Regions from separate parts of the Sphingomonas sp. SP3 genome, predicted to be linked through region 3. Evidence: predicted binding sites of a transcription regulator. Region 3 holds the regulator's gene; each other region holds the start of a gene.

Region 1 (5,370 bases), 560 kb from region 3:
AACCGGCCCGGGCTGTGCGGATCAGTCGTGACCTGGCTGCGGAGCGCGTCGTCGCGCTGCTTCTCGCGCCACACCTGGGCATAGGCGAGGAAGAAGCGCTGGTCGCCGGTCAAACCATCCATCACAGGCGCAGGCTTGCCGCCGAGCGAGTGATGGTAGGCGTCGAGCGCGACCTGAACGCCGGCGAAGTCGGCGATGTTTTCGCCCATCGTCAGCTCCGGGTTGAGGTGAGCGCCGGACACCGGTTCGAACTTGGCATATTGGTCGCCGAACACCTTCGCTTCCGCGTTGAAGCGTTTGTTGTCCTCGGCGGTCCACCAGTCGCGAACCGCGCCGGTCGCGTCATATTTACGTCCCTGGTCGTCGAACCCATGACTGATCTCGTGCCCGATGACCGCGCCGATCGCGCCGTAGTTGACCGCGTCGTCCGCCGCCGGATCGAAGAACGGCGGCTGGAGGATGCCGGCCGGGAACACGATCTGATTCTCGCCGCCGCCGTTGTAAGCATTCACCTCCTGCGGATTCATCCCCCACTTCTTGTGGTTGATCTTCCTGTCTAGGTCCTCGAGCGCATAGGCCGCGTTGAAGGCCTGGGCTCGCGAGACGTTGCCGTAGAGGTCGTTTGAATCGATCGTGAGCGGGCTGTAGTCGCGGAACTTGTCCGGATAGCCGACCATGACTTCCATCTTCGACAGCTTCTCCAGCGCGGCGGACTTGGTCGCCTCGCTCATCCAGCTGTTGGCCTTGATGCGGTCGGCCATCGCGGCTTTGAGATTGCCGATCAGCTCGACCATTTTCGCCTTGGACGAGGCCGGGAAATATTGCGCGACATAATCCTGGCCAACGAGCTCGCCGAGCGAGCCGTCAACGAGGCTTACGGCGCGCTTCCACCGCGGCCGCTGCTCAGTCACGCCGCTAACGGTCTTCACATATTCAAAGCGGCTGTCGACCATTGCTTTGTTGAGATAGGGCGAAGCCTGGTCAGTGGTGTGGAACGCTTCCCATTCTTTGAGAGTGGATAGCGGGGTCTTCGCGTAGAGCGCGGCGAGGTCGCGGATCGCGGTATTCTCGTTGAGGTTCATCCGCTTCTGCGGCGTGAGGTTCGCGCCGGCAAAGTAAGAGGCCCACTGAAAGCCCGGCGCGTAGGTCGCAAGCTTGGCGCTGCTCATCGGATTGGTCGTCTTCTCGACGTCGCGGCGATCAGCACTCGGCCAGCTCTTCTTCGCGACCTCAGTCTCGAAGGCCATCACACGGTTCGCGGCGGCGGCCGGATTGGGTGTTCCGATGCTGCGGAACGTACGCTCGAGATAAGCGCGATACGCTTCGCGCTGCGGTTTGAACTGGTCATCGAGATAATAGTCGCGGTTGGGCATGCCGAGACCGGACTGAAGCAAGTTGACCTCGTTCATCGACGCGTCGGCCGTATCTGGCTGGAGGTAGAATCCGAACAGCGAGCTTCCGAAATGGTGGTCCGTCGTTCCCATATGGCGGGCCATCGCGGCCTTGGTCTTGATCGCCGCGATTTTGGCGAGGTCCTTTTTGAGCGGAGTGAGGCCAGCCGCTTCGACCGCAGCCTCGTCCATCATGCTCTTGTAGAGGGCGCCAGTCTTGCTGTCCGCCGGCGCGTCCGTGATCAGGTCCTTCAGTTGTTCCTGGCTAAGGTCATAAAGGTTGTAGAAGGAGCTGACCTCCGGATGGTCAGGACTGATCTGGGTCTTCGCCAGCCAGGTGCCCGACGCATAGTGATCGAAGTCGTTGCCGGGCTGCACCGACAAATCGCGCCCCGTAAGGTCGACACCCCAATCGCCAATCTTGGCGTGACTGGGAACCCTGGCCGTCAGCGTTGGTGTGTCCGGCCCGGCTTGAGCTTGTGCCGGAATTACCCAGACCGCCGCCGAAGCCGCCAGCAGAACCGCCGCGGTGCGCACACGCGCAAATTTGTCGAAGCCCCTAACCCGCATGGAAATTCCCCGAAAATGCAATGAGATGGGTCGCTCAGTGGCGCGCGCGCCCAAGTGCATCCACCAGCCATCGACAAGCGTCCCCGCATCATCGACGAAAGTGGAAATTTCTCGAACAAAGCCCATATCCAACTTATCCGCGTTGACCATGCGCGGCGCCTCACGTTAGATTAGAACATAAACGGAACGAATCTGAGCCGATGCTGACCCACATTTCTGTCCGCGGCGCGCGCGAGCACAACCTCAAGGGAGTCGATGTCGACATCCCTCGCGAGAGCCTGACGGTCATCACCGGCCTGTCGGGTTCGGGGAAGAGCAGCCTCGCGTTCGACACCATCTACGCCGAGGGCCAGCGCCGCTACGTCGAAAGCCTCAGCGCCTACGCGCGCCAGTTCCTGGAGATGATGCAGAAGCCGGACGTCGAGCATATCGACGGCCTGTCGCCGGCCATCTCGATCGAGCAGAAGACGACCAGTCGCAACCCGCGCTCGACCGTCGCCACCGTCACCGAAATCTACGATTACATGCGCCTGCTGTGGGCCAGGGTCGGCGTTCCCTACTCGCCCGCGACCGGGCTTCCGATCGAGGCGCAGCAGGTCAGCCAGATGGTCGACCGCGTGATGGCGCTCCCCGAAGGCAGCCGCCATTATTTGCTCGCGCCGGTCGTGCGCGGCCGCAAGGGCGAGTATCGCAAGGAGCTGGCCGAGTGGCAGAAAGCGGGCTTCCAGCGCGTCCGCATCGACGGCGTCTTCTACGCGATCGAGGAAGCGCCCGCGCTCGACAAGAAATACAAGCACGACATCGAAGTGGTGGTCGACCGGATCGTCGTACGCGAAGGAATCGAGGCGCGGCTGGCCGACAGTTTCGAGACGGCGCTGAAGCTCGCCGAAGGGCTCGCCTACCTCGACCCGGCAGACGCGCCGGAAGAGTCGGATGCGGGGCCGCAAAGCGGCATGAAACTCGACTATGCGCCGCCCGGCCGCATCGTCTTTTCCGAGAAATTCGCCTGCCCCGTCTCCGGCTTCACCATCGCCGAGATCGAGCCGCGGCTGTTCAGCTTCAACGCGCCGCAGGGCGCCTGCCCTGCCTGCGACGGGCTCGGCGAGAAGATGATCTTCGACCCCGATTTGGTCGTCCCGAACCATAACCTGAGCATCGCCAAGGGAGCGGTGGTGCCATGGGCCAAGTCCAACCCGCCAAGCCCTTATTACATGCAGGTACTGTCCAGCCTGGCGCGCGCCTATGATTTCGACCTCGGCGTCGCGTGGAAGGATTTGCCCGAGGAAGCCCAGCGCGTCGTCCTCCGCGGCACGGCCGGCCGCCCGGTCACCCTCCGCTTCATCGACGGGCGCCGCAGCTACGAAGTGAAGAAGCCTTTCGAAGGCGTGATCGGCAACCTCGAGCGGCGCATGCTCTCGACCGAGAGCGCTTGGATGCGCGAGGAGCTTAGCCGCTACCAGTCATCGCAGCCGTGCGAAGTGTGCCACGGCGCGCGCCTCAAGCCCGAAGCGCTGGCGGTGAAGATCGCCGGCGAGGACATCAGCCTGTCGAGCCGCCGAAGCGTCGCCGACGCGCACAAATGGTTCGCCAATCTGCACGAAAAGCTCAACGCAACGCAGAATGAAATCGCCAAGGCGATCCTGAAAGAGATCAATGAGCGCCTCGGCTTCCTGCACAATGTCGGGCTCGACTACCTGCACCTCGACCGCACCAGCGGCACCTTGAGCGGCGGCGAAAGCCAGCGCATCCGCCTCGCCAGCCAGATCGGCAGCGGCCTTTCTGGCGTGCTCTACGTCCTCGACGAGCCGTCGATCGGCCTCCACCAGAAAGACAACGACCGGCTGCTCGAGACGCTCAAGCGGCTGCGCGGGCTCGGCAACACTGTGCTGGTGGTCGAGCATGACGAGGACGCGATCCGCCACGCCGACCATGTCATCGACATGGGCCCCGGCGCGGGCGTTCACGGCGGCGAAGTGGTGTGCCAGGGCACGCTCGAAGAGCTGCTCGCCTGCACCGACAGCATCACCGCCGATTACCTCTCCGGCCGGCGGGAGATCCCGCTGCTCCCCACCCGCCGCAAGGGCTCGGGCAAGAAGGTCACCGTCCACGGCGCCACCGCCAACAACCTCCAGAACGTCACGGTCGATTTCCCGCTCGGCACCTTCACCTGCGTTACCGGGGTCAGCGGCAGCGGCAAGTCGTCGCTGACCATCGACACGCTTTATGCCGGCGCGGCGCGCGCGCTGAACGGCGCCCGGATCCCGTGCGGCCCGTGCAGCAAGATCACCGGCCTCGAGCAGCTCGACAAGGTCATCGACATCGACCAGTCGCCGATCGGCCGCACCCCGCGCTCCAACCCCGCGACCTACACCGGCGCCTTCACCCAGATCCGCGACTGGTTCGCCGGCCTGCCGGAGGCGAAGGCGCGCGGCTACAAGCCCGGCCGCTTCTCGTTCAACGTCAAGGGCGGGCGGTGCGAGGCGTGCCAGGGCGACGGCCTGATCAAGATCGAGATGCACTTCCTGCCCGACGTCTACGTCACCTGCGACGTGTGCCACGGCGCGCGCTACAACCGCGAGACTCTCGAGGTGAAATTCAAGGGCCACTCGATCGCCGACGTGCTCGACATGAACGTCGAGGAAGCGGCCGAGCTGTTCAAGGCGGTCCCCGGCATCCGCGACAAGATGCGCATGCTGCAGGAAGTCGGGCTCGGCTACATCAAGGTCGGACAGTCGGCGACCACGCTTAGCGGCGGCGAGGCGCAGCGCGTGAAGCTATCGAAGGAGCTGTCGCGGCGCGCCACCGGCAAGACGCTCTACATCCTCGACGAGCCCACCACCGGCCTCCACTTCGAGGACGTGCGCAAGCTATTGGAAGTGCTCCACCGCCTCGCCGACCAGGGCAACACCGTGGTGGTGATCGAGCACAACCTCGACGTCATCAAGACCGCCGACTGGGTGATCGACCTGGGGCCGGGCGGCGGCGTCAACGGCGGCAAGGTCATCGCCGAGGGCCCGCCGGAAGCGATTGCGGAGGTGAAGCTGTCGGCGACGGGTCAGTATTTGAAACCGATTCTCGAGCGGGCGAGCGTCAAACCAAAATTGGTCGACGTGAAGCCGAAGAAGGTTGCTCGGTCGCGGAAGGTGACGGTCGACGAGGACGAACCGGACCTGATCGCGGCGAAGTGAGGGGCTGGGCCGGTGAAGGCTGACTACGCACATGATTGGAATGCCGCGTGGGGCTTCGGGAATACGATTCTGTATCGGATGTGCTTGGAGGATGCGCCGAGACACTCAAACCTAGAAGTTATTGCCAGTAAGACTTGGCTGATAGGGCGAGCGTATGCCGCCTCGCCACAGCGGGGCTCGGGCGAAGCAAAGCCGCACCACGATCCTGACTTCTTCAGATT
Region 2 (5,370 bases), 920 kb from region 3:
TCGACGTGATCTGGACCCCGCTGCCGAGCGATGCCGACAACAAGGTCAAGGCAACCGTTGCTGCCGCTTACATCCAGGAGCAGCTGCGCCCCGCGGACTGGATCGAAATCGTCGCCGGGCTTCGTTTCGACAGCTTCAAGGTCGACGTCGACGACCTGCGCGCCGCTGGCGGGCGGTTCGACCGTCGCGACAACCTATGGTCGCCCCGCTTCGGCCTTATTCTGAAGCCGATGGACAAACTCTCGCTCTATACGAGCTTCAGCCGCTCCTACCTGCCGCAGTCGGGCGACCAGTTCAGCGGTTTGACCGACATCACCGCAGGCCTGAAGCCCGAGCGCTTCGACAATATCGAGGCCGGCGCCAAGTGGGAGGTCCTCGATGGCCTGCTGGCGACCGCCGCAATCTATCAGCTGACGCGGAGCAACACCCGGGCGACCGATCCGACCGATCCGGCAAAAACCGTGCTCACTGGCGAGCAGCGCAGCCGCGGGCTGGAGCTGGGCCTGGAAAGGAGCATCACCAGCCGCTGGATGGTCTCGGCAGGCTACAGCCTGCAGAAGGCCAAGATCACCGAGACGACCACGGCTGCGCCGGCCGGCCGGGAAGTGCCGCTGGTACCGCGCCATAGTTTCTCGCTGTGGAATCGCTACGATTTGACCAAGAGCATTGGTGTCGGTCTCGGCGTGATCGCGCGGTCCAAATCCTACGCGACGATCAGCAACGCGGTGAAGCTCCCGGGTTATGCCCGCGTGGACGCTGCTTTGTTCTACAAATTGCCCGGCGGAATCGAGGCGCAGGTCAATGTCGAGAATTTGTTCGGCGCGCATTATTTCTCGACTGCGAACAGCGATAACAACATCGCGCCCGGCGCTCCGCGCTCGGTCAAGGCAACGCTCGGTTACAGCTTCTAACGAACCAGTTCCTCCGCCCGCGCCTTGATCCGCTTGAGGTCGCGAAGGAACAGCCTCTTGCCTTCCTCGCGGGCGTCCTCGTCGGGCGCGCGCAGAATCGAGCTCGGGTGCGCCGTGACCCAGCACTCGCTGCCATCGCCGAGCGCGAGCGGCTCGCCGCGAACCTTGGAGATGGTCACGACCTTGCCGATCAGCGAACGCGCGGCGGTCGCACCGAGCGCCACCGTGACAGGCGGGCGGATGAGCTCGCGCTCGTGTTCCAACCACCATTTGCATGCACTGATTTCGCCGGCATCGGGCTTGTTGTGGATACGCCGCTTGCCGCGCTGGACGAACTTGAAATGCTTCACTGCATTGGTGACGTAAACGCCGGACCGGTCGATCCCGGCTTTCTCCAGCGCAGCGTCGAACAAGGCGCCGGCCGGACCGACGAATGGCCGCCCCGCAATATCTTCCTGGTCGCCCGGTTGTTCGCCAACGAACATAATTGCTGCATCGAGCGGGCCTTCGCCGAACACGGTCTGGGTCGCGCATTTGTAGAGGTCGCAACGCGTGCATTTGCGCGCATCCTTGAACAACGCCTCCCATGCCGCGCGCAGGTTGGAGCCGGGGACGATCTCCCGCTCCGCCTCGAGCGCGTGCTTCAACCCTTCCCTGGCGACGGAGCGATCGATCATCTCCAACTCCCGGTTGCGCGCAGTCGCTATCAACGGCTGAACGAGCGAGGTCTCGGGCATGTTTCGCCAATATTTCTTTGGCATCTCCTTGAGCATCGCACCGACCTTCAGCCGCGCCGGATTGAAGATGCTGGTATAGTAGGTCCGCCAGATCTCCTCGAGCGGATCGTCGGCCGGGGCGTCGGCGCGGGTCGCGCCGGGGCCTTCCTCCAGTCGCTCGCCATCCCAATGGATCGACAACTCGGGGGTCAGGATCGACCACCGCATATTGGTGAAGCGATTGACGAAGAAACTCGCGGCCCGCCGCACGATGTGGTGCTCGGGTTCGAAGAAGGCGACGAACCTTCCGTCGATTTCCCGGAAGCGGACGAACGCGTGCATCTTGTGCACGTCGCGGCGAACGGCCTTCGCCAGCTCGTGAAGCCGCCGCACCAACGGATCGGCTGCATCATCGATTGCGTGACGGTGGCTCTTGATCCGAAGCAGTATTGCGTAAAGCAGCGCGAACCGTTCCGGATCGGAATGGCAAATCGCGGCCTTGGCCAGGTCGACGAACGCGCGCGGCACCGGAAAGCTTGGAGCCGCGGGCTGATGCGCGTCAGACCCGAACAGGTCTGCCGGTTCGCCTTCGACGCGCCACACCACGGCCTCCGCTGGCACCCCGGCTTCGGCGAGGTCGCGCGCTGCATCTCGCCACCCGTCGAAATCGTCCGGCGCGGACAATGTGACGCGATGAGCGTCGACCATGAGACCTTCGCGAAGCACGTCAGCCTGCGAACAGCTCCAGTTGCTGTTTCTTCGGCGCGACTAGCGCCCGCAGATCAGCCCGGTCGGTCAGCAGGGTGGGCCGCCAGTCGGCAGCGCTGATGAACGGCCGAACCTTGGCGATCGAGAGCGTGAGCCGCGCAACATCGTCGAGGCGGAGCCGACGCCATTTGCGCGACGCAAGGATCCGCTCGACGGCCTTGGTGCCCAGCCCCGGCACCCGCCACAGCAGCTCCTTCGGGGCGCGGTTCACATCGACCGGGAATGTCTCTCGATGCTTGAGCGCCCAGGCGAGCTTGGGGTCGATATCGAGCGGCAGCATGCCTTGCGCGTCGGTCGCGCCCTGCACTTCCTGTTTCGCAAATCCATAGAAGCGCATCAGCCAATCAGCCTGGTAGATGCGGTGCTCACGCATCAGCGGAGGCCGCTTCAACGGCAGGACGGCGCTCGCGTCTGGGATCGGCGAGAAGGCGGAATAATAGACGCGGCGCAGCCCATATCGATCATAGAGACTGCTCGCCTTGGCGACGATGTCGGCATCGCTGGCAGCATCGGCCCCGACGATCATCTGGGTCGACTGGCCGGCAGGCGCGAAGCTCGGCGCGAACTTGAACCGCTTCGACTCATCGGTTGCTGCAACAATGGACGCTTTCATATCACCCATGGCGGACGCGATCTGGCCCGCGCTTTTTTCGGGCGCGAGTTCGGTCAGCCCACGTTCGGTCGGAAGCTCGACGTTGATCGAGACGCGGTCGGCATGGATACCGGCCAGCCGGACCAGCTCCGGATCCGCGTCAGGGATGGTCTTCAAATGGATGTAGCCGCGGAAATCATGATCCTCGCGCAGGCTTCGCGCGACCTCCACGATCTGCTCCATCGTGTAGTTGGACGAGCGGATAATGCCGGACGAGAGAAACAGCCCCTCGATATAATTGCGCTTGTAGAAGGCGAGGGTCAGCCGAACGACCTCATCCGCCGTGAACCGCGCCCGCCGCACGTTCGAGCTTTTGCGGTTGATGCAATAAGCGCAGTCAAAGATGCAGCTGTTCGTCAGCAGGATTTTTAGAAGCGAAATGCAACGGCCGTCAGGCGCGTAGGCATGGCAAATGCCCATGCCATCGGTCGACCCGATTCCCGCGCCGCCACGGCTGTTCCGCTTGGACGTTCCGGAAGAGGCGCAGGAAGCATCATATTTGGCCGCGTCGGCAAGAATCGCGAGCTTTGCCTGAAGGTCGAGCTGAGCCATATCGTTCTCAATATGTTCTCTCATGAGACCTTGCAATACAATAGCTTAGCCCCCGCGACGGGTTGACCTAGCCTAAAGCCCGTATGCCGGAACGGGCCGGCGCGCGGAACCGTTGGTTCGCCAGACCAGCAGGAGATTTGCGATGTCCGACGAACGCGAGATCGAACAGAAGTTCTGGAGCGAACTGAACAGCAGCCCTTTCCTAATGCTCGGCATCGAGGGCGCCCGTGATGGTGCGACCCAGCCGATGACCGCCCAGTTCGAGGACCTGGATTGCGAAGCCGGGATCGTGTGGATCTTCACCGCCAACGACCATGATTTCACCCGTGCGATGGGCCAGTCCAACCGCGCCATCGCGACTTATTCGGCGAAGGGCCACGACCTTTTCGCCAGCCTTCGCGGCACGCTCGAAATCGTCAACGATCGCGCAACGATAGACCGCCTGTGGAATCCGATCGTCGCCGAATGGTACGAGGGAAAGGACGATCCAAAACTTGCGCTGGTTCGCTTCCAGATCGAGGACGTGAAGATCTGGGAGAGCAACGTCACCGGTTTTCTGAAGCCCGTTTTCAACAAGCTCCTTGGCCGCAAGCCCGAGGCCGGCATGAAGGAGCATGTGACCGAGGTCAGCTACTAGCTGAGCGCTTCGGCCTGCTCGCGAACGCCAGTCCCGGCCATGCGCTTGCCGAGCACGGCCTTGAAGATCGCGAACGCGACCAGGCCGAACACCGCGCTGGCGATATGGATCAGCCAAAAAGTCGTAGTCGGCAGGCTCGAATATAGGCCGCCGACGTATCCCACGGCTTTGTTGGCCGCGAAGAACGCCAGGTAATACAGACCGATCACGGTCGCGGTGATCTGCTTGGGCGCAATCTTCGTGAACAGTGCAAGGCTGACCGGAAGGATGTGCGCGAAGCCGATGCTGTTCAGCAAGTGGAACATGAATGGCCAGAACAGGCCGATCTTACCGCCATCGGGCTGCGTCAGCGCGGCCATGAACAGGCACACGCCGCCGGCGATCGTGAAAGCGCTGCCGATAATGATCTTGGTGATCTCGTCGGGCTCTCGATGACGGACGCTCCACCACTTCCAGAAGACGGCGACGGCGACGAGCATCGAGAAACTGAGCGTCGCATCGAGAGTGATGAGCCAGCTCGACGGCATGGTACGGCCCATGAATTGCAGATTGAACTGCTGGTCGCCCCAGATCAGGTAGGCGTTGAAAATCTCCTGGTTGGTAAGGAGCGAGATCGCCAGCACCGGGATCAATATGCACAGGAGCATCACGCAAAAACGGTCGCCACGGCTTAGGTTTCTTGTCAGGAACCAGTAAAGCGCGCCCACCATCACGAGGCCGGACAAGGTTCCGGTGAGCCACGATGAGAAGAGGAAGCTGGAGACGAACAGCCAAGCGACCACCAGCGCCGCGATGCCGATTGCGCCGGCGCTGACCCGACCGATCAACTGCTTTTGGTCACGATTTGCGACTTCAAGGTCGGCCGGCAGCCAATTCTTCCCCCACAGGTAGATGATCAGGCCAAGGACCATGACGACGCCCGCGCAGCCGAAGCCATAGTGCCAGCCGACTTCCTGGCCCAACGTGCCCGACACCAATGGTGCCGCGATCACGCTGACGTTGATGAAGATGTAGAAGATCTGGAACGCCATGGCGCGCCGCAGGTCGCTTTCGGAATAGAGTTCTCCGACCTGCGTCGCGATGTTGCCCTTGAACAATCCGACGCCGACGATCAGCGCGAGCAGTGCAAACAGG
Region 3 (5,370 bases):
GCGGCCTCGCGCTGCGCGGCGAGCTCCTCTTGCGTCATGTAGCAGCGGTAAGCGTGCCCGCGCTCGAGCATCTTGTGCGCGACCTCGGCGTGCCGGGCCCAGAATTGCGACTGGTAATATTCGTGCCCGTCCCAATCGAGCGCCAGCCAGCGCATCCCGTCGAGGATCGCGTCGATCGCTTCCTTGGTCGACCGGGCCTTGTCGGTGTCCTCAATGCGCAGGAGGAACTTGCCGCCGTGGTGGCGGGCGAACAGCCAGTTGAAGAGAGCGGTACGGGCGCCGCCGATGTGCAGGAATCCAGTCGGGGACGGTGCAAATCGGGTAACGACGGGCTTATCACTTGCGCTCAAGCGCACTTTCCTCTTCTCTTCATGCTGCAATGCAATGGACGAGCGCCCCTAACATAGGGGAAGCGCCTCTTCCACAGCGTGCTCGGAAGCTTTGGAAGGCGCGGTTTTCCGCGGCTCACGAGGAGATCGAGAAGATCCTCGAGGCGGAGCGCGCGCAGCTCCCGCCCTGGTTCGTTGTCGGCCTCGGCAGCGGGATTGCGGCCTGGTTCGTGCTGGGCTCGCGAAGCCAGTGGTCCGCCTTCCTCTGCCTCAGCTCCGCGCTCTCGCTAATCGGGTTCGCCATGGGCGCGGGCAGGGCCGGGCGCGCGCTCGGCTGGTTCGCGCTCGCGGCATTTGTCGGTTGCGCCCTTGTTTGGGGTCGGTCGGCCCGGGTTGCGCAGCCGCGCCTCGATCGACCGGTCGTCACCGATGTGTCCGGACGTGTGGAAAGCGTCGACTATCTCGCGGCCAAGCAGGCCGTGCGCCTTACGCTGGCGCCTCAGGGCGGTCAATTGCCGCCCCGCGTCCGCGTGTCGGTCGACGACGACAAGCTGCCGGCGGGGATTGCCGCGGGCGCGCTCATCAGCGTGAAGGCGAGGCTCGCGCCGCCGCCGCCAATGGCGCTGCCCGGAACTTATGACTTCGCACGGGACGCCTGGCTCAAGGGCATCGGTGGAGTTGGCAAGGCCATGGGACCAGTGACAGTCGTCCGGGCCTCCAATCCGCATGGGCTCGATCGCGCCCGCGATGGCCTTAGGCGGCATATCGCGGCGCAGCTTCCGCCGAGTTCTGCGGGAATTGCCATTGCGCTGGCCACCGGCGACCAGAATGCGGTGAGCGCCGATGATGCCGAGGCGATGCGGCGGAGCGGCCTGACGCACCTCCTCTCGGTCAGCGGTCTTCACATCGCGGCAGTCGTCGCCTTCGTCATGTTCCTGACCTTGAAGCTCTTGGCCCTGAGCGAGCGATTGGCGCTGCGCTTCAACCTCGTGTTGGTCGCTGCCGCTGCCGCTGCCGCGGCTGGCATCGGCTACACCTTGCTGACCGGCGCGCAGGTGCCGACGGTCCGAAGTTGCGTCGCCGCGCTCCTGATCCTCGGCGGTATCGCGCTTGGCCGCGACGCCCTGAGCATAAGGCTGATCGCAGCCGGTGCCCTCGTGGTCCTGCTGTTCCGGCCTGAAGCGCTGGCCGGCCCAAGCTTCCAAATGAGCTTTGCGGCGGTGACAGCGATCGTCGCACTCCATTCGACCGCATTGTCCCGCCGTTGGTTTCAGCGCCGGGAAGAGGGGCTCCCGGCTCGGCTCCTACGCGATCTAGCGGCGATGGTTGCGACCGGCCTTGTGGTCGAATTCGCGCTAATCCCCATGGCGCTGTTCCACTTCCACCGGGCCGGTCTCTACGGCGTGGGCGCCAACATCATCGCTATCCCGTTGACGACCTTCGTCATCATGCCGCTGGAAGCCGGGGCGCTGCTGCTGGACGTGGCGGGGTGGGGACGGCCTTTGTGGTGGCTTTGCGGCGCCTCGATCAATGGCCTGCTCCACCTGGCTCATGCCGTATCGTCTGCAAGTGGCGCCGTCGCGCTCCTGCCGGCAATGCCCGGCTGGTCCTATGGGCTGATGGTCGCGGGCGGCTTGTGGTTGTGCCTGTGGAACAGCCGGCTGAGGCTTTTGGGATTCGCACCTGTGCTTGTGGGTATTGCGGGAGCGGCGGCGTCGCCCTCACCTCAATTGCTCATCACTGGCGATGGCAAGCATGTCGCTGTCGTCGAGGGGAAAACACCGTTCATCCTCCGAGACCGCGCGGGCGACTATGTCCGTTCCCTGCTTGCTGAAGCCTCCGGCTTTGATGGCGATCCCGCGGCGCTCGACGAGCGCCCGTTTAGCGATTGCTCGAACGATGCCTGTGTGGCCGTGCTTCGCAAGGACGGGCGGGAATGGCGGCTCCTTGCAACGCGGTCCGCGACGTGGATCGACTGGGTGCCATTTACCAGGGCGTGTGCCCAAGCGGATATCATCGTCTCGGACCGCCGCCTGCCCAGGGGATGCACCCCGCGCTGGCTGAAACTAGACCGCTCAGGACTGGCTCGGACCGGGGGCGTTGCGGTCTATCTTGGGGCGAAACCCCGCCTCGATACGGTGAACTCCCGCACCGGCCATCACCCTTGGACTCAACTAGCGCCTTAGCGATCACTCCACACGGCGAGCTCGTTGCCCGAAGGATCGATGAACTGGAATCGCCGCCCGCCCGGGAAGCTGAAAATCGGCTTGGCGATGACTCCGCCAGCCTTGGCAACCGCGTCGAACGCAGCTTCGAGGTCGTCCACCCTGACGACCGGCAGGGGCGCTGACAGTGCATCTGCCGGATCGCCCTGGAGGCCGACGTCCGTCGTGCCGTTGGTCGTCGCCGAATAAGTCGGGCCGTAGTCGGTGAAGTCCCAGCCGAACGCTTTGCTGTAAAACGCGCGAGTCAGCTCATGCGCGGTTGCGCTCGGCAACTCAACATAGTCGATACGTGCCACTTCAGTAGCGCCGGATCAGGCCAGCCAGCTTACCCTGGATTTGCACCCGCCGCGGGTCGTAGCGCTGAGGCTCGTACTGCCGGTTTGCGGGATCCAGGCGGACCATGCTGCCCTCGCGACGGAAGGTCTTCAGGGTCGCTTCTTCGTTGTCGATCAGGGCGACCACGATCTCGCCGTCGCGGGCCGTGTCGACCTTGCGGATCAGCGCGAAATCGCCATCGAGAATGCCCTCGTCGACCATCGAATCGCCGGAAACTTCCAGCGCATAATGTTCGCCCGGCCCGAGCAGCGCGGCCGGGACCGAGAAATTCTCCGTACCTTGAAGCGCCTCGATTGGCGTACCCGCGGCAATCCGGCCGTGGAGCGGGATTTCCATCGTGTCATTCGCCGCCGCAGGGGCAGCGGGCCGCAGCTGGGTCACGGACGCGGTCGGCTTGACCTCGGGATGCTTCAGCACTTCGAGCGCGCGGGCCCGATTGGGGAGGCGGCGAATGAAGCCGCGCTCCTCGAGCGCCGAAATGAGGCGGTGCACCCCGGACTTGGATTTGAGGTCGAGCGCTTCGCGCATCTCGTCGAAGCTCGGACTAATCCCGCTGTCTTTCAGGCGGTCGTCGATGAACAGCAGCAATTCACGCTGTTTCGCGGTGAGCATCGGTCATCACTCCCGTCGTAAAGAACGAACGGGGAACGTGTATTGAACAAACGGGCGCGGGTCAAGCCCGCCGCCAATGCTCGATCAGCCACCGCTCGAGGTGAGGCGCGTCTTCACGTCCTGGATCGCTTTTTCGTTGCGCTCGACCTTCAGCGCTTCGCGGAGGGCGGCCACGAATTCGCGCGCATAATCGTCGGCCGCGCTCTGCTGGAGCTCGGTTTGCATCTGGCTGATGAGGCCCGGCTGAAGCAACGCGTTGCCCGGCGTGACCTTATTCACCTTGACGATGAACAGCCCGCGGCCCTGCGGGTCCGGTGCAACCTTGGCCGCGCCCTGGGTGATCGTGAACATCGTTTGCAGCGCGGGCGGCACCGGCTCCTTCGAATTGGCGATCTGGATCCGGCGCGCTGCGATCGGGCGAACCGGCGGAAGGGGAGAGTTGGACTCCTTCACCGCCTGAGCGAGCGGCATGCCACGACCGGCCTTCGCGGCGATCGCGTCGGCTACGGCCTTCACACGTTGCGCCGCGCGGTTGGCGACCCAGTCGCTCACCACGCGGTCGCGAATGCTCGCCAGCGGGGCCGGAGCCGCGGGCTGGATCTGCGCCGGGTGGACCATCGCATAACCCTGGTCGTTCGGCAGCGAGACGATCTCGGGCGGGTCGTTGGCGGCAATGTCGAACCCGGTCTTGATCGCCGGCGCGAGCTCGGCGGAGGGCTTGAACGACGGATCCGCGCGTGACGTGCCGGCCGCGGTGATCAGCGGCGTGCTCGTCACCGGCGCCTTTGCTGCCGCTGCCGCTTCGACGAAGTTGCTGCCGTCGTCGACCGCGTTCTGCAGCTTGTCGGCCATGTCCTCGATCGCCTGCTTGCGCTTGTCGACATTGAGCTTGGCCGCGATCTCGCCCTTGGCCTGCTCGAGCGATTTGCCGCTGACCGACTTCACGGATTCGACCTTGGCGACAACCCAGCCGAAATCGGACTGGACCGGCCCGACCACTGCGCCCTGCGATGCAGCGAAGACGGCTGCGGCCGCCCTGTTTCCGGCAACGCCCGCATAAGCGTCGCGCGTCTGGTCGCTAAGCGAGGTAACGGCTGCTCCGCCGCTTGCGGCCTGGATCGTCGCGCCCGCTTTGGCTTTTGCCGCGATGGCGCTGGCCGCTGCCTGGTTCTGGACCACCGCCTGGCTGATCGTGCGCGTGTCCTTGGCAGCGTAGGTCGCCTTGTTGGCGTTATAGTAAGTCGCGATCTCCTGGTCGGATGCAGTCACGCCGGCGACCTGCTCGGGACCGACCCGGGCGATGCGGAGCACGCGCTGTTCGGGGATCATGTAGCGCGCACGGTTGGTCTGGTAGAAGCTCTGAAGGTCGGCGTCGGTCGGGTTGAGCCCCGCCTTGAACGCGTCGAGCGGTACCATCGCCACTTCGCCCTCACGCGATTCCAGCATCATCGAGGCGTAGGGCGTTGCCATTCCGACCGATACGCGGGCGTTGGTCGCGACCGGGGTCAGCAGCAGGCGCTGGAGGAGGCCGCCGGTCAGAACCTGGCGCACTTGGGTGTCGGTGAGGCGCTGCTGGCCCAGGAATTGTTGATAGGCCTGCTGGCTGAACTGGCCGTTCAGTCCCTTCGTGCCGGGGATTTGCGCGATCTCCGCATCGACGAGCCGCTTCGACAAATGGAAATCGAACTTGTTGGCGAAGGCGATCAAGGTCCGCTGGTCGATGAGCGCATTGAGGATCGTCTCGAAGTCCCCGGCGATGGTCGCATAATCGGCCTCGGGTTTTTCGCGACGCACGTCTTGCAGCCGGCGCTGCATCGCCTCGCTCATTTCGGTTTCGCCGATCTGCTGGTCGCCGACTTCGGCGACCG

What was found. The regulator LexA, encoded in region 3, represses DNA repair genes until DNA is damaged. The targets are predictions, from matches to a motif close to GTTCCNCNCTTGTTCT.
Region 1: the regulator LexA is predicted to act here: its motif matches at 2,134-2,149, upstream of uvrA (excinuclease ABC subunit UvrA).
Region 2: the regulator LexA is predicted to act here: its motif matches at 3,603-3,618, upstream of AC4K8G_RS06445 (putative DNA modification/repair radical SAM protein).

The regions. Positions count from the first base shown of each region.
Region 1 covers NZ_JBZSOE010000001.1:864,316-869,685, forward strand. The annotation lists gene AC4K8G_RS04580 (M13 family metallopeptidase) at 1-1,961, opposite strand, end outside; gene uvrA (excinuclease ABC subunit UvrA) at 2,162-5,149, shown strand.
Region 2 covers NZ_JBZSOE010000001.1:1,226,446-1,231,815, forward strand. The annotation lists gene AC4K8G_RS06435 (TonB-dependent receptor) at 1-911, shown strand, start outside; gene AC4K8G_RS06440 (UdgX family uracil-DNA binding protein) at 908-2,335, opposite strand; gene AC4K8G_RS06445 (putative DNA modification/repair radical SAM protein) at 2,355-3,599, opposite strand; gene AC4K8G_RS06450 (pyridoxamine 5'-phosphate oxidase family protein) at 3,742-4,236, shown strand; gene AC4K8G_RS06455 (peptide MFS transporter) at 4,233-5,370, opposite strand, start outside.
Region 3 covers NZ_JBZSOE010000001.1:302,352-307,721, forward strand. The annotation lists gene gltX (glutamate--tRNA ligase) at 1-356, opposite strand, end outside; gene AC4K8G_RS01720 (ComEC/Rec2 family competence protein) at 380-2,515, shown strand; gene AC4K8G_RS01725 (VOC family protein) at 2,512-2,850, opposite strand; gene lexA (transcriptional repressor LexA) at 2,852-3,502, opposite strand; gene AC4K8G_RS01735 (peptidylprolyl isomerase) at 3,587-5,370, opposite strand, start outside.